Neobacillus sp. PS2-9: one gene and its partner. Each later gene encodes a partner of the first gene's protein in a complex. Links are inferred from orthologs where the notes say so. Each region holds a gene or a part of one and is shown on either strand. Other genes may lie near its edges. The genes, in order: pcrA and uvrB.

Evidence for each region.
Region 2: the proteins of pcrA (region 1) and uvrB are in contact, whole or in part, in a crystal structure (PDB 7EGT), measured with the Thermus thermophilus proteins. The link is inferred for Neobacillus sp. PS2-9 from one-to-one orthologs. Residues at the interface, in WP_096412145.1 of Thermus thermophilus: His654, Arg656, Phe657, Gln666, Asp668, Glu669, Lys680, Arg681, Leu682, Ser683, Lys685, Tyr686, Ala687; in WP_096411307.1 of Thermus thermophilus: Glu23, Leu25, Arg26, Asp27, Gly28, Glu29, Arg30, Phe31, Arg55, Glu326, Asp327, Phe328, Glu379, Ser382, Gln383, His398, Gly400, Arg401.

What each region holds. Positions count from the first base shown.
Region 1 is NZ_CP133269.1:4,893,197-4,896,466, forward strand. The notes cover bases 18-2,956. They hold pcrA (DNA helicase PcrA), read right to left. Parts: upstream 2,652-2,956; coding sequence 384-2,651; downstream 18-383. Other genes in these bases: ligA (NAD-dependent DNA ligase LigA), read right to left, coding at 18-331; RCG25_RS24445 (heptaprenylglyceryl phosphate synthase), read right to left, coding at 2,727-2,956. In the rest of the region: more of ligA, read right to left, coding at 1-17; more of RCG25_RS24445, read right to left, coding at 2,957-3,270. UniProt on the Escherichia coli protein: A helicase with DNA-dependent ATPase activity. Unwinds DNA duplexes with 3'-5' polarity. Translocates on single-stranded DNA with 3'-5' polarity. Initiates unwinding more efficiently from a nicked substrate than double-stranded DNA.
Region 2 is NZ_CP133269.1:969,624-972,899, reverse strand. The notes cover bases 144-3,088. They hold uvrB (excinuclease ABC subunit UvrB), read right to left. Parts: upstream 2,634-3,088; coding sequence 654-2,633; downstream 144-653. Other genes in these bases: RCG25_RS04655 (DUF2198 family protein), read right to left, coding at 3,053-3,088; uvrA (excinuclease ABC subunit UvrA), read right to left, coding at 144-646. In the rest of the region: more of uvrA, read right to left, coding at 1-143; more of RCG25_RS04655, read right to left, coding at 3,089-3,276. UniProt on the Escherichia coli protein: The UvrABC repair system catalyzes the recognition and processing of DNA lesions. A damage recognition complex composed of 2 UvrA and 2 UvrB subunits scans DNA for abnormalities.

The DNA of each region.
Region 1 (3,270 bases):
CGTAGGAAAAGTCGTCTCCTACAGCCTGACGAATCCTGCGGTCAAAATCCTTTAAGTCTTGATCATTAAAGGCATTACCTAAGCTTAGCATCGGTGTACGGTGCTCCACCTTCTCAAATACGTCAAGAACCACACCACCTACACGCACCGAAGGAGAGTCTGGAGTCTTTAACTCTGGGAACTTTTCCTCTAGCTCTAAAAGCTCCTGCATTAGCCTGTCATATTCAGCATCTGGCACAGATGGTTGATCTAGCACATAGTATTCATAGCCATATTGATTTAATAAGTTTCTTACTTCCGTGATTTTCTGTTCAGCCATTAGAAGGTCCATATATCCAGCCCTTTCATAAAGGTATTCCACTCATGGATTATAGCATGAAGGATTATGCTTTTTTAATTGGTGCAAATTTAGCTAATAGGCGTTTGATACCTACTGGGCTTGGAAACGCAATATCAAGTTCTGTTCCCTCTCCCTGCCCTTTAACACTTACAACCGTTCCAATTCCCCACTTACCATGTTCTGCTTTATCGCCAACCTTCCAGCCGACATCCTCTCCGCCAGAAGCAGCTGAAACTGGACGCATCACTGGTTTTCTTGGGGTAGTTGGTGTACTAAATGTACTTTTTGCTTGTCCAAAGGAAGACCCTGAGCCTCCAAAACTTCTACCTCCGCCAGAATTAAATGGCGTATTCATACGTTTCTCCGGCTCTACTCCTTCAATTAGATCCTCCGGAATTTCAGCGATAAACCTTGATGCAGGGTTCATATTTGTTCTACCGAATAATGTTCTCATTTGAGCGTTGGTTATAAATAGGCTCTTCTCTGCTCTTGTGATTCCGACGTAGGCAAGACGGCGCTCTTCTTCCATCTCCGCTTCTTCCATAAGAGAGCGGCTATGCGGGAATACACCTTCTTCAAGGCCAATGAGGAAAACCACTGGGAATTCCAAGCCTTTTGCAGAGTGCAAGGTCATAAGTGTGATGGTATCAGCCTTTTCACCATCCTCATCTAGTGAATCAATATCAGCAACAAGTGCCAAATCCGTTAAGAATGCAACCAAGCTTCTATCCTCACTAGAATCCTCGAAGTTTTTCGTAACGGATAATAATTCCTCAAGGTTTTCAAGACGGCTTTGTGCTTCAAGTGACTTTTCCGCCTTCAGCATTTCTCGATATCCAGTCTTATCCAGGATTTCTTCCACTAATTCTGTTACAGAAAGGAATTCCTGCATATTCGTGTAATTTTTAATTAAATCACGGAACTCTCTTGCTGCCTTGGTGATTTTCGGACTTAAGCCAATTAATTCAATCGAGTCTAACGCTTGGTATAAGGAAAGGTCATGCATCGCTGCAAAATCGGCAATTTTATCAAGCGAAGTGGAGCCGATTCCACGTTTCGGCACGTTAATGACACGCTGTAAGCTGATGTCATCGTCTGGGTTTGAAATCAGACGTAAATAAGCGAGCATGTCCTTAATTTCTTTTCTGTCATAGAACTTAATGCCGCCGACAATGCTATATTCAATATTGGATTTCAGCAGCACTTCCTCCATTACACGGGATTGTGCGTTGGTACGATAGAGAATCGCAATATCTGACAGCTTCACATTCTGATCTCTTGTTAGTTCTTTAATTTTCCCCGCAACAAACTGCGCTTCTCCCTGTTCACTATCTGCACGGAAATAAACTAGCTTGTTTCCTTCCGGGTTTTCTGTCCACAGGTTTTTCGCTCTGCGGTTCATATTGTTTTCTATTACCTTGTTGGCTGCAAGAAGAATTCTCTTGGTTGAACGATAGTTTTGCTCTAGTAAAATAACCGTTGCATTCGGATAGTCCTTTTCAAAGGAAAGGATATTGGCAATATCCGCTCCCCTCCACTTATAGATGGACTGGTCTGAATCCCCTACGACACACAGGTTTTTAAAACGATTAGCCAATAGTTTAACAAGCATATACTGGGCCCTATTCGTATCCTGGTACTCATCCACGTGTATATATTGGAATTTCCGCTGATAAAATTCAAGCACTTCCGGTACACGAGTAAACAATTGAATCGTCATCATAATTAAATCATCAAAATCAAGTGCTTGATTTTTACGTAACCGTTTTTGGTATTCTTCATATACATCACTGACCACTTGTTCAAAATACCCGCCTGCCGTCTTTTTAAACTCTTCTGGGTCAATGAGTTCATTTTTAGCCGAGCTAATTGAGCCCAGAATCGCACGAGGGTCAAATTTTTTCGGGTCAATGTTTTTTTCTTTCAAGATCCCTTTTACTACGGATTGTTGGTCTGTTGTATCAAGAATAGTAAAATTGCGGTTAAAGCCCATGCGGTCAATATCTCTGCGCAGAATTCTTACGCACATGGAGTGAAAGGTAGAAATCCATATTTCTTCAGCGGCACCACCCATCATTTTTCCGATACGTTCTTTCATCTCTCTTGCCGCTTTATTCGTGAAGGTAATTGCTAAAATATTATAAGGATTGACGCGCTTTTCTACTATTAAGTAACCGATTCGATGCGTTAGTACTCTTGTTTTACCACTTCCGGCACCTGCCATTAAAAGAAGTGGTCCGTCTGTTGCTTTCACGGCATTCTGTTGTTCCGGGTTCAGCCCGTTTAATAGCTTGTCTGTTAAAAATTGCATTCTATCCACCACCATCTACAAACATTTGTTCTTATTTTTATCATATCGTTAATTTTGCTCTGAAGCAAATATCTATTAGACACTTTTTACGGTTTCCAAAGCTTGATCAAAATTGTCATAAATGACATTTCCGACTACAATGACATCGGCATGCTTGGCCATTTCAACTGCCTGTTCGGCGGTAGTGATTCCCCCACCATAAAATAACGTAGTTTGTTCAAGAACCTTTTTAACTTCCGCTACTACAGCAGGATCCCCATATTTGCCGCTATATTCTAAATAGAAGATTGGTAGCTGAAACATTTTTTCTGCCATCATTGCATAGGCCTTAACATCCTCGGTTGTTAATTGAGCGTTGGCTGATGTCAGTTTAGCCGCTTTACATTCTTCGTTTAAAATACAGTACCCTTCCATAGCGAATTCTTCCCAATCCATGATTTCACCATATTCTTTAACTGCTTGATGATGCAACCCGGTAATCCAGTTTGGATCATTGCTATTTAAAATGGTCGGTACAAAATAAAGGTCAAAACCTGGTGTAACCGTATTGATACTTGAAACTTCAAGGACACATGGAACCGTATAACGGCGAATTCTTGCCATTAGATCAAGAACGTTC
Region 2 (3,276 bases), 3.9 Mb from region 1 along the record:
AAATGCCCTCCTTGATCACGATTCGATCGACCACCACTTCAATCGAGTGCTTTTTGTTTTTTTCTAATTCAATCTCATCTCCGAGATCGAGCATTTCACCGTCCACACGGACCCGAACAAAGCCTTGCTTTTTAATATCCTCTAGGACCTTTACATGCGTTCCTTTTCTCCCAGAAACAACCGGTGCAAGGATTTGCATCTTTGTCCGTTCCGGATACTCGAGGATCCGATCGACCATCTGTTCAATTGTTTGAGACGAAATCTCTATATGATGAATCGGACAGGTTGGGTGTCCCACCCTTGCAAACAATAATCGTAAATAATCATAAATCTCTGTCACGGTCCCGACTGTTGAGCGCGGGTTCCGGCTTGTTGTCTTTTGATCGATAGAAATGGCAGGGGATAAACCTTCAATCGCATCGACATCTGGCTTATCCATCTGACCTAAAAATTGACGGGCATAAGCAGACAGGGATTCTACATACCGGCGCTGCCCTTCTGCATAAATCGTATCAAATGCGAGCGAGGACTTCCCTGAACCGGAAAGCCCCGTCAACACTACAAGCTTATCTCTCGGAATGGTGACATCAATATTTTTTAAATTGTGGGCTCTGGCGCCTTTAACAACCAGTTTCTCCATCGCCATGTATACGTCATCCTTCCGCTTTAAGTTCCAATAATAGGTCACGAAGCTCGGCAGCACGTTCGAAGTTTAATGCCTTTGCTTCTGCCTTCATCTCTTTTTCCATCGTAGCAATCAGCTTTTCTCTTTCCTTCTTGTTCATCTTGCTGAAGGATGCGGCTGGTGCGTACTCTTCTTGCTCCTCGGCCGCATGTGTCGCACGTATGACATCACGGATTGCTTTTTGAATAGTCTTTGGCGTTATTCCGTGCTTTTCGTTATATTCTTCTTGGGTGGCACGGCGCCGCCTTGTTTCGCTAATCGCCAGCTCCATCGAATTCGTCATGCGATCAGCGTACATAATGACATGTCCATTGGCATTCCGTGCTGCCCGGCCAATCGTCTGAATGAGTGAGCGCTCGGAGCGGAGGAAGCCTTCTTTGTCTGCATCAAGAATGGTTATGAGTGACACCTCAGGAATATCTAAACCTTCACGGAGCAGGTTGATTCCAATAAGAACGTCATATTTCCCCATTCGCAGTTCACGGATGATTTCAATTCGTTCTAGCGTTTTCACTTCTGAATGTAAATATTGAACTTTAATCCCGATTTCTTTTAGATAATCGGTTAAATCCTCTGACATTTTCTTCGTCAAAGTAGTGACAAGGACACGTTCATTTTTCTTCACACGTTCGTGAATTTCACCGATTAAATCATCAATTTGTCCCTCAATCGGTCGGATCTCAATCGTTGGATCTAAGAGTCCCGTCGGGCGGATGATTTGCTGAACCATGTCCGGCGTATGCTCCAATTCATATGGTCCAGGAGTCGCCGAAACAAAGATGGCGTTGTGAACATGCTTTTCAAATTCATCAAAGGTTAACGGCCGGTTATCAAGAGCCGATGGTAGACGGAAACCATGGTCCACGAGGACTTGTTTCCTTGCTTTGTCACCATTAAACATACCCCTGATTTGTGGCAGGGTAACATGGGATTCATCGATAATCATGAGAAAGTCTTCTGGAAAATAATCCAGCAGTGTATACGGCGTCGATCCTGCCGGCCTTAAGGTAAGGTGGCGTGAATAATTTTCAATGCCTGAACAAAAACCCATTTCTCGCATCATTTCTAAATCATAGCGGGTCCGCTGTTCAATTCGCTGGGCTTCAAGTAACTTATTGTCCGCTCGCAGCTCCTCAAGGCGTTCCTCCAGTTCTTTTTCGATATTCTGAATGGCAACGCGCATTTTCTCTTCTCGTGTAACGAAGTGGGAGGCTGGAAAAATGGCGATATGCTCGCGTTCACCAATAATTTCACCTGTGAGCGCATCCACTTCACGAATCCGGTCGATTTCATCACCGAAAAATTCTACGCGCACACAATGCTCATCACGTGAAACGGGGAAAATTTCGACCACGTCTCCACGAACCCGAAAGGTACCGCGTTTAAAATCAATATCATTTCGTTCATATTGGATATCGACTAAGCGATGGAGCAGGTGATTGCGCTCGATTTCCATACCACTTCTAAGCGATAGGACCATCTCACGGTATTCTTCCGGAGAACCGAGACCATAGATACAAGAGACACTGGCGATGATGATGACATCTTTCCGTTCAAAAAGAGAAGAAGTGGCCGAGTGGCGCAATTTATCAATTTCATCGTTGATGCTAGCATCTTTTTCAATGAAGGTATCGGTTTGCGGCACATACGCTTCCGGTTGATAGTAATCATAGTAGCTGACAAAATACTCTACCGCGTTGTTCGGGAAAAATTCCTTAAACTCGCTGTACAGCTGTCCTGCCAATGTTTTGTTGTGGGCAATGACAAGGGTTGGTTTATTAACCTCTTTAATCACATTTGAAACGGTGAACGTCTTTCCTGTTCCTGTTGCCCCAAGGAGTGTTTGATGACGCTTATTATTTCGAATGCCCTCGACTAACTGGCGAATCGCTTCCGGCTGATCCCCCTGTGGAGAGTACGCTGAGACTAATTCAAATTGGTCTTTCACACGATTTCCTCCCGTACAAATAAATCACTTTTCAGCTAAAAATCTAGTTATTGATCGGGATGGTGCTGGAAAGTGTATCCTCTAAAATTTCATATTAACATTCTACCACAATACCCCAAAAACAAACCAACAATATGCGAACTAGTATTCGTTTTTTTATTTTTTCATTTAATATAATGGCTGAGTTAAAGAACAGTGCTGATTTTTACACCCTGTTGATTGGAGCGGAAGGCACGAAGACTCCTGTGGGAGTATGGTTCAGGGGAGACCACGCAGGCGCTAGCGCCGAGGAGGCCCGCCGAAACACCCACGGAAAGCGAAGTGCCTGGAGCGGAAATCAACAGGCAAGTTTAACAGAGCCAATATAATAAAAAGCCTGCCAGTTTTCCTGACAGACTTTCGGAGATTAATTCAGATTACTAGGTCTTCTTCACTGCTCTTGGCTTCATTTTAGCCGCCAGCCAGAAACCAGCGGTTAATGAGAAAGCATCAATGACAATTAACACGAAGGTATTCGTATACCCTTTATATACAGAGGCTGCAATCAGTGCAACCGTTAATACAAGGCCGATCAGTCGATTGTAAGTAACCCGTGTAAAAAGCAGGACTAGTAACCCTGGCAAAATAAGTGCCGACAAGTATT